One region of the Peribacillus sp. YIM B13472 genome, then DNA from elsewhere that is predicted to be linked to it. Evidence: riboswitches for the same ligand, from Rfam matches in the RefSeq annotation. Region 1 holds a riboswitch; the other holds the start of a gene.

Region 1 (10,787 bases):
ACATGCAGTACCTGCCTTTTGGATAACTGCGGGCATGTTATTTTTAATTATGACAGGATTGCCTTGGTCTGGTTTTTGGGGAAGTAATTTTCAATTGTTAGCTACCAATTCCGGATCTGGGTATCCCCCTTCCATATGGACAGGAAGTGCTCCAACATCCTCAATTAAAACAAAAGACATTGCAGATGTACCTTGGGCAGCAGAAAATTTAGATGTACCTATCTCAGATATTCAAGGTTTTATCCCACTCTCCATTGATGATGTAGTCACGATAGCGAATCGTGAGGGTATGCATCCAAGTTATAGCATTAATATTCCAAATGAAACTGATGGCGTTTATACATTGTCAGCTTTTCCACCGAAAGCACAAGATGAAGCGACTATACATATTGACCAATACTCCGGTGCAGTTCTAGCTGATTATCGTTATGATCATTACGGTTTAATAGGAAAAATAGTTGCTTGGGGAATTACCTTGCATAAAGGGACTCAATTTGGTTTGATTAACCAAATAATCAGCCTTCTTATATGTTTAGGAATTATGCTTGTTGCATTTAGTGGTTTTTATTTATGGTGGAAGCGAAAGCCGAAAAAAGGATTCGGTGCACCAAAAGCTCCTCCTATAAAGAACATGAAATTCTTTCTTTTTCTGTTAATAGGTCTAGGAATTTTGTTTCCTTTAGTTGGTTTGTCTCTTATTGTTGTTTGGTTAATTGACTGGTTAATTATCAAAAGAATTTCTGCAGTTAAGAAGTTTTTGAATGCATAATTTGAAATGTAAAGGGTGGCTTTTGCCGTGAAAAAATATATATGTATTTCTTTAATCTTTATTTTCAGCTTATTTCTAAGTGCTTGTTCACTTGAAAAGGATGTCACTAATCTATACAAAGAAGAAACACCCCTTGAAGCTGAAATAATTATACCAGAATCCTTTTCAGTTAATACCCAGGAGACCATGAAGGCTGTTCTTACTCAAGGTGGTCAAATGGTTGAAAACGCAGATTATGTTCATTTTGAGATATGGAAACAAGATGGCTCGCTCAAATATAGTATGGAACAAGCTAAGGAAGAGGGAAACGGTACTTATACTTTAAGTAAAAACTTTGATAGTGATGGTCTATACTATATAAAAGTTCATGCTAGTAACGATGGTTCAATCATTATGCCTCAAAAACAGTTTATCGTAGGAAAACTGTCTGAAAGTGAATTGAAATTCTTGCAAACAGGGATGCAAAAACAAGAAGAAAGTCATGGACATCATCATTAAAAAATTTATTTTAAATTCGGTTTTCCCTTGAAGACCGGATTTTTTATCGATGTTTGTTTACCACGTTTTTTGTTTGTTGTTTTTATTGATCGGAAAGAATGCAGTTTCAGGCAGGGATGCAATACTTCACCTTTGTTTATTGGATTATTCTGCTCCTGCTGCATATACTGGAATGTTCCTTTAAACAAGGAAGCTTCCTCAGAACATAAAGAACCTTTAAGGAGGGCATAGCATTGGTAACTTCACAGGGTACTGCTTCGGTTAGCTTTCCATTCCCATCAGTATGGGGTATCCACTCTTCAATAGCTGGCAGAACGATCATTTGGGGTACACTTGCCATTCACTCTATTACGGATAATAGGGTAATTGGTACGGTTAATTTTCGGGGTACACCTATTCCGATTAATGGATTTTGGAATGAAAGCACTAAACAAATCTCATTTGATTCACCTTATGCCACATTCTCTGGCAATTTAACCATAATTGATGATAACCAGATTAGGATTCGGCATTTTATTCTACAAGGACGTTTTCTTATGAAGCCCCCCTCTCTGCAAGCAGGTGAGTCTGGATCTTGGATTGCCACCACTGATATAGCTTTGAATCAATTTCCTGTTAGCGGTAACGCCCATACCGAGCAATTACCTCCTGTTGGAGCATTTTTAACATCGAATATCCTTCATCAACAGCAGAATCAAAATTTTTAGCTTACGTAAGCTGTAGAACAGAGCGTCTTCTATCAACTAAAAGAAGTCCCAAGTAGTTTACCTTCACTTGGGACTTCTTTTAGTCTCGTAACTGATTTTGTTCTTTGCTATGTTGAATGCTCATACGAAGTCTAAATTACTTTTACACACTCGCTAAATCGCCTTCACTATAGTTCGTTTTTTATTTTTCCGTGTATGGTTCATTATAAATTTTTCAATATAATAAATGATAATGATAAACAGAGACATGATGCCAAAATACGTAACGATAACGCTTAAAGCGTTCGAACTTTCGAAGTGACCCTTTTCCCCTCTGAATCCACCTTCTAAAAGGCTTGCTTTTTCAAATGGGCCATCGCCCTCTTCGAAGCCGCCTTCCGGAAGGTTTGGTCGTTCTCCCCCTTCGAAGCCTCCATCTTGAAAGTTCGGTTTTTCTCCCCCTTTAAAGCCGCCTTCTGGCATTTGTGAAGAAGAAAGATTAAACACGCTCGCAACTCCTTGCACCTGCCTGATGAAATGTGTTGAGTACATTTGATAGCCTCCAAACACTAATAAGGCAACTGTTGCCACTCTTGCTAAAATTCCTAAGCTTGGTTTCGGGGCTTTGAAGTTAATCATATTTTTAAAAACATTTATTACCCATTTCCAATGTAATCCAACATGAGCTGCAACTAAAATAAGTGCTAAACACGAAATCGATATATGAGAAACTTTAAACCATTGTTCATTTCCAACGTTGATATTCGGGAATACAACTCTTGAAATAAAAATACCACTGATCATAATGAAGGTCATTGTAATTAACAACATTACGTTTAAAAAGTAACCAAATTTTGTTCCAAGAGGCAGCTTGCGGTCAAATAATTTAATAGTAACTTTTTTTACCCATTGCCAATTGAGCAACACATGGGTGAAAAATAATATGGCAATAGCTAACCCGGCAATTTCGTGAAACGTTAATCCCCCTAATACTTGTTTATTAAAAAATAATACGAACGTAACGGCCATTAAAATATCTAACCCAAGCTTAACATACAGCATCTTTTTCATACTTTTTGTCCTCCTATGTAGTTTCTCCAAGCTTTCTTATATGTTTCAGGTGCTACCTGTTCCATGTACAACTCCTCCCTTTTCATAAGTGGTGAAACTTATTATGCAGAGTATTTCTTAACTTTTTATTAAGGCCTAAAGCAAAGGAGAAACGATTTTTAAGTTAAAGAATTAACGGGAGGATTTTTATCTTGGAAGACAGTACTAACAACTTCCTTACTTGAATGTGGTTGTTAAAACCGGTGCGATTCTTTAATAAGGTTCCTGAACTGTACGTACGTTCCAAAGGATGCAGGAATGAATGCCATTTTGCTAAAAAAATTCAACAAAATTAAAAAGCCCCAACTCCTTAAAGGAATTGAGGCTTTCACTTATCAATTGAATTAATTTAGATAATACGAGTTGTAACGATACCTTCGATTTGTTTGATTTTTTCTTCCAAGCCAGGAATGATATCGCCGTTTACTTCACCTTCGATGTCGATGATCGTATATGCATATCCCCCACGGCTTCTGTTAACCATGTCAGCAATGTTCAGATTAAAGCCAGATACAGCCAGTGTGATTTGCCCAACCATGTTCGGAACGTTTTCGTGGAAAGTTGCCACACGACGGTTTCCTGTATAAGGAATGGAAGTATTCGGGAAATTCACAGAGTTCTTGATGTTCCCTGTTTCTAAAAAGGTCTTCAACTGACGAGCTGCCATGATGGCACAGTTTTCCTCTGATTCAAGCGTAGAGGCACCAAGATGCGGAATGGGAACGACATTTTTCATTTTCAACACGTTTTCATTCGGGAAGTCAGTAATGAACTTGCCTACTTTTCCGCTTTCAAGTGCAGCTTGCATATCATCTTCATTCACTAGCTCGCCGCGTGAGAAATTCAAGATATGTACGCCCGGCTTCATGATGCTGAATGTTTCTTGGTTAAACATTCCTCTTGTGTCGTCAGTTAATGGAACGTGTACTGTAATATAATCAGATTCTGCAAACAATTCTTCAATCGTCATGGCGCGCTGTACATTGCGGGACAAGTTCCAAGCTGTATCAACAGAGATGAACGGGTCAAACCCAATGACATCCATGTCCAAATCCAGGGCATCATTCGCTACAAGTGCACCGATTGCACCTAAACCGATTACGCCAAGAGTTTTCCCCTTGATTTCTTTACCAACGAATTGTTTCTTTCCTGCTTCAACAAGCTTTGGAATTTGTTCTCCTTCGCCTTCAAGCGTCTTTGTCCAGGCCACACCTGCAAAAAGGTTACGAGATGAAGCCATTAATGACGTCAGCACCATTTCTTTTACAGCGTTTGCGTTAGCACCAGGTGTATTGAAAACGACAATTCCTTGCTCGGTGCATTTGTCGACCGGAATATTATTGACTCCAGCCCCTGCCCTTGCGATTGCCTTTAACTGATCGCCGAATTCCATAGTATGCATGTTAAAGCTGCGAAGAACGATCGCATCAGGGTTTTCACTGTCATTGTCGACCTTAAAATCGCCTTTATTGAATACATTCAGCCCGCTTTCGGCAATATTATTTAACGCTTTGATCGTTTTGACTTTTTCTAAAAGTAATGTGCTCATTTTGTTTGCTCCTCTTTTGATCATGATAGTTTTGAAATTTCAAAATACTTACAAGATTTTTAAGCCCATGAAAATCTGCATACTTTAAACCTTCACTATCTATTAATATACAGAAAGAGGCAAGGGATAAAATCCCTTACCTCTGCCCAGGCGAACGGCTACGACACTATGTGTTCCCTCACGGTTATCCGTGTTTCGCCAGTTGCACATAGTCTTTTTCATTTATTTTATTCTATCAAACTATTCAGCAATCTTCAATATCATTTTATAGGTTTATCTCTTTTTTTGCAGAAGCCACAACTCACCAGAAATATCGACGAAACTTACAGTTTTATCTCCGAAATTTGGAACATATCGACGAAAACTTTAGTTTTATCTCCGAAATTTGAAATATATCGACGAAAACTTTAGTTTTATCTCCGAAAAATGGAGAGTTTCATTATTCTTTTATTACAACTGTAAATAGTAAATTATATAGTTAAACAATTAAGATATCTTTGTATTACTTGCAAAATGGATAATATTAGTAAAAAATAGGTGGTATAGCAAACTAAAAAAAGGAGGAATCAATATGCTAATAAGAGAGGCAACGGTGGCTGATGCTGAAGGTATAGCAATAGTCCATGTGGATTGCTGGAGAACCACTTATAAAGATATAATGCCGAGTGATTTTTTAGATAATCTGTCTTATGGGAAAAGGAAAGAATTATGGAAAAGGAATATAACCAGTGATGAAAATTATGTTTATGTAGCTGAAAATAACGAGGGGAAGATAGTGGGATTTATAAGTGGCGGGAAAAGGGAAAATAATAAAGTTGAGGATTCTGGTGATTTAACTGCGATATATATCCTAGAAAATTTTCAAAGAATGGGGATAGGCAAGAAACTCATCAAAGAGTTATTCTTTAAATTCGACGAACTGGGATTTAAGACAATTTTCGTTGAGGTGCTTGAAGATAATAAATCTCGATACTTCTATGAGGCATTTGGTGCTGAATTGCTTAAAACCGAAAAAATCAAAATGGCTGGCACTGATTTGAATCTATTGATTTATGTGTGGAAGGATATTAGCCCAGTATTATTATGAATAAACTTCAGGTAAGATCGCTTACTTAACACTATAAAAAAGACACAGTCCTTCACGAAGGATTGTGCCTTGCTTTTGATTTAATTTTGATTAAATCCGCTTTCGTCCATGTAAAATACTTCCCAAGAATGTCCGTCGATATCCAGGAAACTCCAACCGTACATGAAACCATGATCAATGGCTTCATTAAAAGGCTTTCCGCCAACATCCAGTGCCCTATTCACGATCTCATCGACTTCTTCCTTACTTTTAACGGACAGGGCGACGATGGCTTCCGTGCTCGCTGCAGAATCCGGGATTTCCTTCTTGGTAAACGTTTTAAAGTAATCTTCCACCAATAACATGACATATATGGACTCGCTGATTACCATGCATGTCGCATTTTCATTGGTCATTTGCTCGTTAAACTCAAAGCCAACCTTTGTGAAAAATTCTACTGAGGCATCCAAATCTTTAACAGGCAAGTTTACAAAAATCTTTTCTGCTTGAACTCCCATCAAATTCACCCTCGCTTTATTTATTTGTTCACACACCTACTATTCGCTGCATTTTTCCATTATCCTGCTTGCAGCATAAAAGGAGAGATCTCCATGGAATCTTCCTTTTACTTCAAATAAACACTCAGAATCTCCGTTTCGTTAATCTGTGTCTGGGTGGCATTTGTTTTTTCCAGTTTTTCAACTAGCTCGCCATTCGTGATAACAATCGGAGTTACGATGCTTGGAGCTTTGGATTTTAGAAAATCGATATCAAATGTTACAAGCTTGTCTCCTGCTTTTACATTTTGCCCTTCTGCGACATGGACTTCAAATCCCTCACCATTAAGGTTAACTGTTTCCAATCCAATATGAATCAACAATTCAATGCCATGCTTTGTACGGAGGCCTAGTGCATGTTTGGTATGAAAAACCTGGATTACTTCTGCATCGATTGGAGATACGACCACCCCCTCCTCAGGAAGTATCGCTATTCCGTCCCCCATCATTTTACCGGAAAACACCGGATCCGGAACGTCTTCAATATTTATTACTTGTCCATTAATAGGAGCAAGCAGCTGTTCCACACTTTCTTTTTTACTGAATAATTTTTTGAACATACTATTTCCACCCTTCTCTATCGTATTGAATCTCACAATCAAATGTTAAATATTCAGTTAATTCTGATAATGGTTTCTGTTATTTTTTCTTTTTCAATTTGCCTTCTGCTTTCTTCTTTTTGTTCTCTTCCACTCTAAATATAACCATCTCGGTTATTAATTCATAAGGAATTGACTTGTTTAGCGGAAACTGAACGGCCCCTTTTGAACATTTATATTCAGATAAAGCAGCTTCAAAAGCAGTGATCGCGCTTGGAGTTGGATAGAATCCTATATGTTTTTTATAGGCAGCGAAATGTACCAGGTTTCCATATAAGACAAAAGTGGGCATTTGATAGCTTATCTTTTCTTCTGCATCCGGTGCTGCATCCTTGATGACCTTTCTTAACGTTAGTAGTATCTCCTGAACTTCTTCGGGAAATTTTATAATGTATTCATCAATTGAATGAAATGTATTGGTTCCTTCCATGAGTCTCCTTTCATAAACCAAAATTTCAATACCATTATTATAACATTTTCCCCCTCCACCAACCCGAGCTCATGTAAAGAGTCATTTTTTTAAGAACTCTTCCATTCTCTTCATTACACCTTCCAGCACGATGATCGTCCTTGAAGTATCGAAAGGTTCAATATCCAAGGAATGATTTGCATGCGTGATTTTATCCATGCTTATGTTCGGTTTATTTTCAATTGCTTGAATTTTATCTGGAATATAATGATGATCTTTTTCCCCTATAACTATATGTGCTGAATGATTGCTCCTCAATAACCCTTCAAAAATCGAATCGAACTTCAATAGTGGCGTAAGCAAAATCATTTTGGCTTTCATAAACCGTTCACTTTTCATAATTCCATTGATGATGGGGATGGTACCAAGTGATTTGCCTAAAAACACTGTTCCTTTATATTCATGGTTTTGAAGCACTTCCGTAATGACAGGATTAATATCATTAACAATCACTTTTGTGATATCTACCAATGGATGCTTGAAAATATCCTGATCGTAAGCGTAGTGAATATGTACGACATCATACTGATTTTGAAGCATCATCATTGTCGCATAATAGAATAACGGCTTCTCATATGTGTACCCCGCACCTGAAAACATAAAACAAACGGCTCGACTTCCGTTTTCAATATGTGTGTATGTAATTTCTTTTTCACTACTATTTACTTTTCTTTGGTTAACCTGCATGATAGATTCCCCCCATTATCCATTCTATAGTTTGCTCTATATATTCATTGGCTACCCGCTTCATTCCTCCTTGATTGCTGCTATCTAGATAGAATCCAAGAATAAGGTTTCGTTTTTTATCGGGAATAGTTATACTTTAGCTATCAACCTATTTTATGGAAATTACTTTTGATGATCGATCAATCCAGCCTTAAAGGAGAGTGTGTAATGAAAATCAAAACGTTATGTTTCATTCTTGTCCTGCTAGTCACTGGTTCCATGGGCACGATTCAAGCAAGTGCAAACGATCAAAAGGTGAAAGAACTGGATATCGGGGAGTCTTTCGATGGTGCGGAAGGCACGATGGTTCTGCAAAACTTAAAAAATGATAAAGTATATATCTATAACAAACAGAGAAGTAAAGTGCGCTACACTCCAGAATCGACATTCAAAGTCGCGAATGCATTAATCGGCTTGCAGACAAAAGCGGTGAGCGATGAGTATGAAGTGAAGCGCTGGGATGGCGTAATCAGGGAGTTTGAAGATTGGAACAGAGATCATACGCTGGCTTCAGCCATGAGGCATTCCGTGATCTGGTATTATCAAGCAATGGCCCGCGATATCGGGGCTGAAGACATGCAGCGATATGTGAACCTGATCGATTACGGCAATCGTGATATCTCTGGTGGGATCGATCAGTTCTGGCTCGACAGCAGCATAAAGATTTCTGCCCGGGAACAAGTCCAATTCATCGAAAACCTTGTAGAAGAAAAACTTCCTATCGATAAGCAGCATATGAGAACTGTTAAGAGAATCATGATCAATGAAGAAGCAGACTCATATGTCCTCCATGGAAAAACCGGGACACGCCTTTCTGATATGGGATTGGGCTGGTATGTGGGTTACATCGAAACGGACAAAGGCAAATGGGCCTTCGCCACCAACTTGGATGGCAGCGGAAGCAAAGCCAAGACGATTACGCTTGATGCCCTGAAAGAAATGGATATCATAAAAGAATAATAGTTCACGCATGCTCTTAATTCCTGGGCATGCGTTTTGCTTTGTCTTAAAAGTATCTGAAAAACCGGGGGGTACAAAGTTATTTGATTTCACCTGTACTTCACCTGATTTGTCAGCACACCCATTCAAAACTCTTCTAGGCAGCTTCTATAATCTTAATCATTTTATACTCTCCCTTTCTTCTAACTTTGAAAAATGAGTTTTTTTATATCGAATAGTTATTTGCTCAAGATCTCAATGTGCATCGTATTTATGCCCTGTTGACGATACGTGTTTATTTGATATAGTTTTAAAATAGTAATTCAAGACTGATTAAATCTCTTTATTAATTTATGTGAGTCGCCGTCACTGAATTTTAAGTGAATCCATCTAGAGCAATCCCTTCATAAACTCTTAAGACTAAATAAAGCAAAAATACTGCATCATATAAAATGGTGCTAAGGATTATTCGTTTGTAACGTTTATATAAACTCTGCATGAAATAAAAAATGGGCCACTAGCGAAAGGGGCACCTTCTGTGAAAACCATTCAAAGTCGCTTATTGTTAATGTTACTTCTTTTTATCATCTTACCGTATTTTTTATCAGTGTTTCTGATTTACGACTATACAAAAAATAGCGTTGAGAGACATGAGCTTGAAAATAGCCAAGAACAACTTCAGAAAAACGCTGAAGAACTGGAGCAATACTTTGATGACATGATTAATCTTCCATATATATTATATCGAAATCCCGATTTATTCCGGGTTTTTAAAAATGGTTTTGAAGACTCGATATATTTTAACCCGATTGCGATGGAAAAAAGCATAGAAACCTTTTATCTGATGCGAAAGGAAATCCGTCAAGTACGTTTTTATATTGATAAGGATAAAGAATCGTTTACAGTTTATAATGCGACGGTCAGTGCTCGGAAATCTCAACCCGATTTATTAAATCAAAATCCGCTAAAACAATTTTATAGCTCTAACTCTACTTACATGATTGAGCCGCCACATCAAATAAAAAATTACAATGACACAGCGATCATTCCCCAGTCGGACGACACAATGGTGATGACTTTTCACCATAAAATAGTCGATGTGCCTTCAAACGAATATCTCGGAATAATTACAATTGATATAGATTTGGATGCCTATGCCCGTATATGTAACAGCCTTGTTCAAAAGGATGAAGAATCTGTAATACTTATGGATTCACATAACAATGTCATGTACGCAAATGATCGGTCCCTTATAGGAAAATCCGTTACTCCTGATTTTAAAAAGCAGATTCCGGGTGAAGATATTATCTTAACCAAAACATTATCAGGAACACTAAATCATTGGAAATTAGTTAAGATTACTCCTAATCATGTATTATTCGATGATGTCCGGAAGACTGCCTATACAAATATAATTGTTGGACTAATAGTCGGCTTGTTAGGGTTATTAATGATTGGTATTATTTCATACAGAATTACTCGTCCCATTAAACTCCTTAGTAAGAAAGTGAGAACAATAAAAGGCGGAAATATGGATGTCCCCTTTGATGATGGAAGAAAAGACGAAATTGGTGAGCTGGAAAAACATATGAAGGATATGATGAACCGAATCAATCTACACATTGAAAGAGAATATAAACTCGAAATAGAAAATAGAAAAAACCAATTCAGAGCATTAAAATCTCAGGTTAATCCGCATTTCTTATTTAATTCGTTACAATCTATTGGTGCAGTTGCCCTAAGATCTAATTCTCCAAGAATTTACCAATTATTGACGTCACTATCTAAAATGATGCGCTACTCCATTAAGGCGAATCAA
Region 2 (10,787 bases), on a different contig from region 1:
ATTACCCTTCCATATGGATCAACAATAACGCTCTCTCCACAAAACGCAGTTTCTTCTAGCTGTCCAACTCGATTTGCCATAGCGACAAACATTTGATTCTCTTGTGCTCTGGCTTTATTGGCAAGGCGGTGTACCGGACCATCCCAATTTCCATCTGTCAGCACCAATAGCTCTGTTCCCATACTGGCAACTGCACGTGCTGTTTCTGGAAATTCTATATCGTAGCAAATGAGCAGTCCGATTTTTGTTCCTTGCCAGCTGCAGTTCCGATAATAATTTCCGGCTTTAACGGCTGAAGATTCGCCTGCCCATAAATGGGTTTTACGATAAGAAATCAATAATCCTGTCGGTCCAACCAGAACAGTTGTGTTATAAAGGTTTTCTCCCTCCTTTTCGTATAAACCAACAACAATTGAGGTATTAGATTTCCTCGCTTGACATTCTAAATGTTTAACAATTGGTCCATTTAACGGCTCGGCTAATGTATGGCAATCCTCCGGTGAAAGAAATCCCGTGATAAATGTCTCAGGAAACACAATGAGGTCGTGAGAATGACCATATTCATCAACCACGTTATCTAAACGAGTAAGATTGTTCTCAACTTCCCCTGCTTCACAACTGAGTTGTGTCAATCCTGCCGCTTTAGTTCATTAAGCCAAAAGGGCCACCAAATGGCAGCCCCTGGATCCCCCTAACGCACACATAAGCTAAAGAAGAAAAAGCGGCCTTTAATAGCTGCTAAAAGTTCTTATTGTGACAAATGTTTGTGATCTAATATTTCTATCTTAAAACCATGATTACATTTCAGTTGATTAAGCTTTTCACTGTCACAGGATGGAGATATTCTTAATTTAACTTGGTCGTCTACATAATCCAATGGTTCATTACGTTCGGAAGAAACTTGAATTTTTATATCGACATCGTAAGAATGATTTTCATTGTAACTTATGCCAACAATTCTTTGCCATTGCCAACCTAAATTACGTCCATACTCTTTTTCAATTTTCTTATCTAGAGTTGGAAACACAATATCTCCAAAAATATCCTCTGTTGTTCCATACCATCCTTCCACTTTTGAAACCGATTCTGCTTTAACTGCTTGCATAGGAGCAAAGGCAAATAAAAAAAAACTAAATCATCAAGATTCACCTCATAACTCTGTTTACTCCTTATTCTTTAGCTAAGCTCAATAGTTATGCCTTAGTAAACTAACCAGTCCCGATAGTTCCATAATAAAAAGCTGCCTTAGAGACAGTTCTGATCTTCAGCTAACGCACCCGTTAGTGGAATAGTGCTTTATTTCAATCACTCTTTTTATCAACTTCTTCATAACGTATTTCTTATCTTGACTCTATTTCTTGAGGCTCGCTTGAGTAATTTCGAACCAATCCATTATTGATGTCATCAATAGGTGTATATTGATTAATTGGTATCGTTTTTTTCTTCTTAAATATAGGAGAGCAAATACTAACCATGTATAGTATGTACTCTCCTTTTATCTTTTAATGAACTAACGTACCTGTTAGCTGAACAGGATTTTTTTATTTATGTTCTTTAATTGGCATAAACCCAAAATCTAGATGCAAAAAAACCGGAATGGTAGATGGAGTGAATGTAGTTACCTCTACCGCACTCACTGCTATAACCAACTTTTCCCGGTTAATCTGTAACATTACTCAAATTTTATTTAAGCCTTTTTTTATTTATGCTGTAGGAGACGGGAATCTAGCTCCTTCAAAGCGAGTTGCTTTCCCTGGCAAAAGGACACCCGGAGTTGTACTTGAAGCAAAAACTTCTACGGTATCTCCGGCATTTAAATTCACTTTGGCACTAAGTGATATAACTAGAGTGAAATCACCAGAATCGCCTCTAGTAAATTCATCATCAGTACCGACTGATGAACCATTAACTTGAATTTGAACTCGAACCTGATAAGGAACCCCGATATGATCAGGGAAAAAATTAAGAGATGTGATAAAAAGATATACACCTGAATTTTTTGCGATGAAGGTTGAAGTAGATGGGTCATATTCATTTCCTAAGTCAAGTAGTTCATTTGGAAAAAACACCTTAGCTAAAGGAAGTGTTCCAGCTAGTGGTTGAAGAACAGTTGAACCTTGGGTAGCTGCACTAAAAGCTGAATTAGTTTGTGGAATAGAGACGCCATTTGGTGAAGTATCATTGGATACATTTACATTCACAACTGGATTACCTACGTTTGAAATAATATCGGTATCATTTTGAGTCCGGTCCTGAAGTTGCTGTTGTTGAAGTTGGAATTGAATATTTTCCCTCTTACAACAATCAGCATGATGGTCATAATCGCAGCATTTTTCCTTCTTACAACAATCAGCGTGATGGTCATAATCGCAGCGTTTTTTCTTCTTACAACAATCAGCGTGATGGTCATTTTCGCAGCGTTTTTCCTTCTTACAACAATCAGCGTGATGGTCATTTTCGCAGCGTTTTTCCTTCTTACAACAATCAGCGTGATGGCCATAATCGCAGCATTTGTTCTTCTTACAACAATCAGCGTGATGGTCATAATCGCAGCGTTTTCCGTTCTTACAACAATCAGCGTGATGGTCATTTTCGCAGCGTTTTCCGTTCTTACAACAATCATCGTGATGGTCATAATCGCAGCGTTTTCCCTTCTTATAACAATCAGTGTGATGGTCATAATCGCAGCGTTTTTTTTTCTTACAACAATCAGCGTGATGATCATAATCGCAGCGTTTTTCCTTCTTACAACAATCAGCGTGATGGTCATAATCGCAGCGTTTTTCCTTCTTACAACAATCAGCGTGATGGTCATAATCGCAGCGTTTTTTCTTCTTACAACAATCATCGTGATAAGACATAGAAATATCACTCCTTTTTTTGCTATACTTTAAGTTACTTTTCAAGGTCGCATTCTTTTGGACAATTATCCCTGATTCCTATCATATGAACATTTTCAAAAAATGAATGAGCACTCTCCCTATTTTGATTTTTGATACTTAAGACAGGTGGGCTTTATGTATGAAAAAATGGATTTATCAATAATTTTCCATTTGATTTTAATATCTACCTCAGAAAATGTTGTTTTATAAGTGTTACAATTATTTTGAGGTGGTAACTTTGTTTATTTCTCCAATGCTCTTGCACAAAAAAAGAGCAACCCTTCGAGGACAATGATTTCATTACTGAACTAAAGTTATCTAGACCTAATTATAAAAGACCTTAATAAATAAAGGAGAGTACATATTAGTCATGTATGTACTCTCCTTTTTTCTTTTAATGAACTAAAACTAGACTTGGGAGATGAAATGTTTGTACTTCCTGCCAATCCATTATTCAGCGGGATTGGATATAAACGTGTGGTAAAAGTTTAATTTTTCATTAGTTCCAATTTCCGAACACTTTTTAATAAAATAAAAAAACATGGTCATAAAGTAACCATGTTTTCTTTTTACTCATATAGCTGTGTCCACACTAAGAGTTATTTATTGATAAATTCTTTGTTGATTTTTTCAGCCTCAGCCATGTATTCTGTTTTAATCCCGCTCTTAACTCCCCACCAATAGAAGCAGAGTGCCAGACATGCGATGACCACCATATCCCAGCCAAATGTAAGAATATTTTTTCCGCCGAACTTCTCACTTCCAATATAAGAAATCAAAATCATACAACCTAAGTAAAGTAGCAGCCAAACACCTGATAAAAATTGTTTTTTGAATCCATTCCATTTATTTTTAGCTTGATAATAAAAGTAAATAGGTAGTCCAATGGCAATGATGAAAACGACTTCTCCTGTTAATGGCCAACGCGCCCAGTATAAAGTAAGCGATGCTAAAACAAATCCACAAGGTGCAATAATGGAAGCACCTTTTAAGTGAAAAGGACGGTTAAAATGAGAAGCAGTACGTCTTAAAGTTGCCAATGCAACCGGCCCCATGATATACGAAATAAGTGTAGCAACTGAAATCACTTCAGCAAGTACGCCCCATCCGCGGAATAAAAATAAAAAGATAAAACATACACCTAAGTTTAATAACATCGCTGGACGGGGAACACCATAAAGTGGATGTAATGTACCAAAGATATTCGGTAAGTACCCATTTTTCTGCATTCCATAAAGCATTCGTGAAGTTGTAGCTGTATAAGTGGTACCTGAACCAGACGGTGATACAAACGCATCTACATACAATACAATCGCTAACCAGTTAAGGCTAAGAGCAATTGCCAAATCTGCAAAAGGTGAATTAAAATTCAGATGACTCCATCCGTTTACGATCATAGACGGATCGACTGCACCAATAAAAACAACTTGTAAAATAACGTATATAAATCCTGCAATTAGAATAGACCCAATAACAGCAATTGGTATAGACTTATTCGGCGACTTCGCTTCGCCTGCCATATTAACGGGACTTTGAAATCCGTTAAACGCAAACACTATACCAGAAGTAGCTACTGCTGTTAAAACGCTTGCCCAACCATATGGTGCGATTCCTTGAGAACTTGTAAAGTTTTCACCATGGAATCCAGCAAAAAATAACGATCCTGCCATTACACCTGGAACAATTAATTTAAAAATAGTGATAAATGAATTTGCCTTAGCGAAAAGGTTAACTGTCCAATAGTTGATGAAGAAATAGAGCAATAATAATAAAGAAGCTATGAATAATCCTTTGGTCGTTAAGATATTGTTATCAACTAAAGAATGAGACCATCTGGCCCATTCCCAAGGCCACGTACTCATATATTGTACCGAAGCAATGGCCTCAACGGTAATAGTCGAAGCGATAGAAATCCAGTTCGCCCACGCAGCTAAAAATCCAATAAAAGAGCCATGCGAATATTGAGGATACTTAACCATTCCTCCAGCTTCAGGAAACATTGCCCCAAGCTCTGCGTAAGATAATGCAATAAATAAAATTACAACCATACCGATAATCCAAGAAAAAATAGCTGCTGGCCCAGCAATCTGGGCAGCTTTCCACGCTCCGAACAACCAACCTGAGCCGATAATAGAACCAATACCTGTCAGAGTTAAAGCAAAAGTCCCCATCTTTCTATGCATATTACTCATCTCTACCTACACCTCTTCCTAGGAAAATAAAAAACACTTGATCTATTTATAAATCAAGTGTTTGCCCAGGCGCGCGGCTTATACTCTATATGCTCCCCCATGGTACTCCATGTTGCGCCAGTTACATATAGAAAAATAGTTTTTTTTAGTATATAGGATTTTTAAAAATTTCACAACACTTGAAAAACATTTATATTTTATATATAATCTTATTTAATTTTCGTAATTACCTACAAAATTCATTTTGATTTGAAAAAATCAGGTGGATTAAAGCCCTAAAAACAAACATTCAATTTCAGAACACATGCTACATCAATATCATCATTTCTCTTTAACATTATACTTAAAAACCTTTAAGAGCTTATATGCGCAAAATAAATCGTTCGTATTTTACAAATTATAATATTTGCACAGAAGTAATGAACCAGTTAGTTAAAATCTTATGAACTAACAGAGGAAATACTTGGAATACTCCATACCTATATTACCTCCTTGTGGTATCGTTGGTTCGGCTTATCTTCCGTCTTTGACCAATTGGGCAATGACTTTAGCATTTTTCACATCATTTTTAGTAGGAGAATTATCTTTACTTCGTTTAACATGTATTGGATTGACTGATACGAATTTAATATTATTCTCTTTTAGAAGATGAGCTAGATTTAACCAGTAGTGACCGGTTGGCTCCATGCCTACAATCACTTGATTTAACTTACACCCTTTAACAAGTTGGGTAATCCAATCTAGAAACGAATGAAATCCTGCTTTCGTATTTTCAAAGAAACACGTTTTACCTAGTTCCAAACCTCTAAAATCTTGTGCTTGGCTATATCTACTCCGACAATTAAGGTTTCAGAAGTAATTTGAGAGATTTTATGATTTTGGTTATAATTCATTGTGAGGCCTCCAAATAGATGTATTTGTCCTTTTTAGCTGGCCAGCTCTGGACACATTCATTTTATCAAGAGGTCTTTTTTCGTTCAAACTTCATTTTCAGTTATTACAGGAATGCTGCCCCGTTAGCCATCCATGAATCGCAAAAATCGGCGATTCACCACAAAGAATGAAAATGGTTAGGAAGTGTCAATACTGATACTGACCTTAATCCAGTCAACCCTAATCTATAAGCTAATTTATTAACGCTCTCCTCTTTTTTTTAAACGATTGAGCAGGGTCTTCTTAAGTATTGTCATTTTTCATTTTTAAAGAAACTTATTTTCATGGTAGTTGATTAAGGATTATTGTAGGGTTGACACAAACTGTGCAATAAAAAAAGTTACCTTTCAGCAACTTAGGAGTAGAAATCCATTATTTATATTTAGTAAGCCAGTCAATTAATTGGTCATAGTTACTTGAGAACATTGCATTGTCTTTGGTATTAGACTGTTCAAGGTGAATTAGAATATCCCCTTCTTCTAATAAAAAAGCGACTGCAATGGTGTTCTCTAATATATTATTAGAGAACAATTTGTCTTTCCACAATTTTTGTACAGAAAAATGTTCTGGAGTATAACCTTTACGATTAACTAACAACTTATACTTTTTTCCTTGTCTAATAAATGAATAGCACGTTTTCTCAAATGAATTAAACCAGGTGTTTACATCAGCAAGGGTTATGAAACCTGTCAAATTAGTAATAATAATATCTTCAGAAATGGATGTACTTATATTTTTAACATTCAATTAAACAACAACTCCTTACCATCATTATAAACCAAATAATGGAAGGCACCATAAATTTTAATGTTGCACAGTTCGAATACACTGTGCTTGTGGAACTCCCTCAGTTTAATTCGATTTTCTCACAAATACTCGCTTATAAAGTAAATCCATGATCGTAGTATAACTAGGCATATTCCCCAATGTTTTTAATGGTGCAGTCATCATCGCAGGCTTTTCAACTATGACAGCCTCACTTTTTTCAGTTACCAATATACTTGTGACATTAGCTAAAGACGAGGATGCGATATGCTTGTTCTCACCAAAACCACCATAACTTATATGGAAGTTGTGGTGGTTTTGGTTAATTACGGAATAAGTGCATAGATAATTTATAAATGAAAAAAATTAGAGCTTATTTTCATTGAGGATTAGTAGGTTCTGAGTAGAATTCAACAAGATCTCCTCTTGCTAATATTTGATAATATTCGATAGGTCTTTCGAAAGAATCATAAGTGGTGCCTTCAATTGAAAGGCAAGGGTTTTCATTTCCTATTTTGAGTAATTTACTTTCAATCGGATCCGACAAAGATATTCGCATATACTGTTTTTGCTTTGTTAATTTTAATCCGTAAAATTCATCTAATACCTTGTACAAGGAAACCTTGGTAGATATATACTCTTCTATTTGTGAGCAAAATTTGTATGGTATTTGACTTAATTCTATAGCAACAGGGATATTATCAACAATTCTTAATCTTTTTAAAGAAAAAATCTCTTCCCCCGTAGAGATATTTAATTTACTCGCCAGAAATTCATCTGCTGTCTCTATTTTTGCAAATATTGTCTCGGTAGAGGGCTTTAAACCTTTATCTTCCATCCCTTTTGTAAAACTATTTACAGTAATAAAGTTCCATTGAATTTTACGATTCGAAATGAACGTACCTACCCCTACTCTTCGTTCTACAAACCCTTCTCTTTCCAAGGTAGAAAGCGCGTGTCTCGCTGTCATTCTACTTATTTTAAACTTTTCAGCTAACTCTCGCTCTGAAGGGATCTTGTCACCATACTTAAGATTCCCACTATTAATTTCCTCTATAAACATTGTTTTTAGTTTTTGATAATAAGGAATTCCATCAATTCCCTTTTCCATATTCTACATCATCCTTAATATTTTTCGATTTATCCATGTTACTAATACATATACATAAGTAGTGATTTACAACCTAAACATAAAGCTATTAAGAAGTATATCTCAAGAACTCATAACAACTTAAAGAATACCTTTTAATAAGATATAAAATCATATTTTCTTGTTATATAGCTATACTGTTTTCATAATTTTATTAACTTTTTAAAATATAGATTCAATAATTCCAATCAATAACCCTTCAAAATGAATAATATAACTCTGTTTGGAACGTTAGATTTGTGTAAACAATCTATTGATTGTACGTATAAAATACAATAAGAGGCGGACTCAAATAATAAAAGTTCCCGCCCCTTATAGTTTAAATGCACATTAAAAGATTATACCAAGTCTTTGGAAAGGTTAGTTTTTTTACTTAATCCATATCCAAATGCACCATAACTTTCACAGTTTTTTGCGGCTGCTATTGCTGCCTGGTTCAATGCCTCAGTTACATTATGATGTTGATGATAATGGACCAAAAACATGGAAATGAAGGAATCACCTGCTCCCAGGGTGTCAATCACTTTAGCTTCCACAATAGGCTGTTTATACACTTGGTCATCCACTAAAAATAGAGCACCTTTTTCTCCTCTTGTAATTCCAATGATTTTAGTTCCTAATTTTTTTGCATAATGCATTAATTCAATACACTGTGAGTCGTTTAGTTCACTTCCTGAAAAAAAACCATAATCAAGATACGGGCAAACCTCTTTAAGATATGCTTCTTCATGTCGTGAAGAAAAATCAAAAGAAATAGATATTTTTTTCGACAGCATAGGTAAATCTTGTTCTATATGGCTATACAAGCTTGTATGCATAAGATCATGAGTTGAAATATAGTTAAGATCGTTTTCATCAAAATTTAATTTTATTAGGCCTTGTACCCCTCCATTATTTGATCCGACAAAGATGCGGTCGTTATTTTCGTTAAGAGAGATAACCGATTCCCCATTTGGTCCATATGCTTTTCTAATCCTGGAGATATCAACACCTTCAGCTTTCAAGCTATTTACAATATGCTCAGCCGCTATATCGTTTCCGATAACTCCAATATATGAGCTTTGTTCCACTCCATACCTTTTACATAAAACAGCTATATTTAGAGCGTTTCCGCCTGGATAAATTTCACCACGGTCTTGATAATAATCAACGACATTGTCCCCTACCCCTACTATCTTCATTTCCCTTCACCTCAACATCTACATTTCATCTAAAAAGTAAGTAATTCCAATGAAAGTGAAGAATCTATTATTTAATTGAAAGTTATCTTACTTTTCCTAACTCAATAATCTAGAAGACCCTTTTTATCTTCAAATTTCTTTTCAGTATTAAACGGCATTTCTTGATAAAGTACTCAAAAATTTTCTGATACGTTCATTTCCATTCGTAGAATGAAAGAACCTTTCTGGTGGCGCATCTTGAACAATTACTCCCTGATCAATAAATATGACACGGTCACCTACTTCACGAGCAAAGCCCATTTCATGTGTGACTACGGCCATTGTCATGCCCTCCAATGCTAATTCCTTCATTACTATAAGAACTTCACCAACTAATTCAGGATCTAGAGCGGAAGTTGGTTCATCAAAAAGCAACATTTTAGGCTTCATAGCCAACGCTCTTGCAATGGCAATTCGTTGTTGCTGCCCACCGGAAAGAGAATGTGGAAACTGGTCGCGTTTATCTAGCAAGCCGACTTTCTTTAATAGATATTCTGCTTCCTGAATTGCTTTCTCTTTTTTGACTTTTCTTACGTGAATAGGTCCTTCAATAATGTTCTCAAGTACAGTTTTGTGTGCAAATAAATGAAAACCTTGAAATACCATTCCAATTTCAGCTCGAGATTTACTTAATTCCTTTTCATTTCGTGAAATATGCTTTCCATTTATGTCTTTATAGAGAATGGACTCACCTTCTAGCTTAATATCTCCTTCGGTAGGATACTCCAGAGCATTCATCATTCTCAAAAGCGTACTCTTTCCACTACCACTTGGTCCAACGATAACGACTACTTCACCCTTTCGCACTGATAGGTCAATCCCATTAATAACCTTCTTTTCATTAAAGGATTTTTTAAGATTGGCTAATTGTAACATTATTTTTATTACCTCTCTTTTCTAGATAATCTACAAGAATGGCCAGTGGATAATGTAAAATCCAATAAATGATCGCAATCATCGTGAATATCTGTATGTTTTGATATGTTGATGAGGCTAATAAATTTCCTTCATGCATTAACTCTGTCACCGTAATAACTGCTGCTAATGAAGAGTTTTTAATCAATACAATAGCTGAATTTCCGATGGCAGGAATCACATTTCGAATTGCTTGAGGGAGGACAATCCTACGCATCGAAAGAGAGTAATTCATTCCAATTGCCTTTGCTGCTTCCATTTGCCCCTTAGGGATTGATTTAATACCTGCTCGAAATGTTTCAGCTAAGTAAGCACTTTCATTAATAGAAAGCGCAACAATAGCCGCTTGGAAAGCACTTAATGAAAGCCCCAAATCCGGGAAAACAAAGTAAACATACATCATTTGTACTAAGAGGGGCGTTCCTCTTACTATGCTGATATAAATACCACATACTTTATTTATAAATTTATTAGGTGTTATTTTACCAAGAGCAACTACTAAACCAATAATAAGAGAGAGAATCAAAGATATTACGGTTAATTCAATAGTAATAATGGTACCTTCTAGAAATCTGGGTGCAAAATCTTTAGCATTTGAGAAAAAATCGTTCATTTACAGTCCCCTCCCTCTTCATTAATTAAAGTCCCAATCTACACCCCATTTTTTATAAATATCTTTAAGGGTGCCATCTTCTTTCATTTCTTGAATTGCTTTATTGAATTTGTTTAA

What was found. Region 1 has a riboswitch for ZMP and ZTP ahead of ACFX4I_RS19110 (phosphoglycerate dehydrogenase). Riboswitches for the same ligand answer to the same signal wherever they lie in the genome.
Positions count from the first base shown of each region.
Region 2: it holds a riboswitch for ZMP and ZTP, as region 1 does, so the genes downstream of both, ACFX4I_RS11465 (glutamate/serine transporter AimA) here and ACFX4I_RS19110 (phosphoglycerate dehydrogenase) in region 1, are expected to answer to the same signal.

Region 1 covers NZ_JBHZPG010000028.1:30,159-40,945, forward strand. The annotation lists gene ACFX4I_RS19090 (PepSY-associated TM helix domain-containing protein) at 1-769, shown strand, start outside; gene ACFX4I_RS19095 (FixH family protein) at 797-1,267, shown strand; gene ACFX4I_RS19100 (hypothetical protein) at 1,501-1,974, shown strand; gene ACFX4I_RS19105 (DUF4405 domain-containing protein) at 2,128-3,024, opposite strand; gene ACFX4I_RS19110 (phosphoglycerate dehydrogenase) at 3,413-4,612, opposite strand; ZMP/ZTP riboswitch at 4,750-4,828, opposite strand; gene ACFX4I_RS19115 (GNAT family N-acetyltransferase) at 5,184-5,699, shown strand; gene ACFX4I_RS19120 (VOC family protein) at 5,780-6,196, opposite strand; gene ACFX4I_RS19125 (PTS sugar transporter subunit IIA) at 6,304-6,795, opposite strand; gene ACFX4I_RS19130 (iron chaperone) at 6,875-7,264, opposite strand; gene ACFX4I_RS19135 (alpha/beta hydrolase) at 7,346-7,990, opposite strand; gene blaOXA (class D beta-lactamase) at 8,198-8,989, shown strand; gene ACFX4I_RS19145 (sensor histidine kinase) at 9,507-10,787, shown strand, end outside.
Region 2 covers NZ_JBHZPG010000011.1:103,981-114,767, forward strand. The annotation lists gene ACFX4I_RS11445 (carbon-nitrogen hydrolase family protein) at 1-632, opposite strand, end outside; gene ACFX4I_RS11450 (hypothetical protein) at 749-1,105, opposite strand; gene ACFX4I_RS11455 (complement C1q domain-containing protein) at 1,704-2,201, opposite strand; gene ACFX4I_RS11460 (hypothetical protein) at 2,213-2,872, opposite strand; gene ACFX4I_RS11465 (glutamate/serine transporter AimA) at 3,482-5,074, opposite strand; ZMP/ZTP riboswitch at 5,131-5,209, opposite strand; partial or broken gene ACFX4I_RS11470 (IS110 family transposase) at 5,591-5,967, opposite strand; gene ACFX4I_RS11475 (STAS/SEC14 domain-containing protein) at 6,380-6,754, opposite strand; partial or broken gene ACFX4I_RS11480 (amino acid permease) at 6,918-7,058, shown strand; gene ACFX4I_RS11485 (GntR family transcriptional regulator) at 7,152-7,883, opposite strand; gene ACFX4I_RS11490 (PfkB family carbohydrate kinase) at 8,261-9,103, opposite strand; gene ACFX4I_RS11495 (amino acid ABC transporter ATP-binding protein) at 9,251-10,018, opposite strand; gene ACFX4I_RS11500 (amino acid ABC transporter permease) at 9,996-10,670, opposite strand; gene ACFX4I_RS11505 (substrate-binding periplasmic protein) at 10,692-10,787, opposite strand, start outside.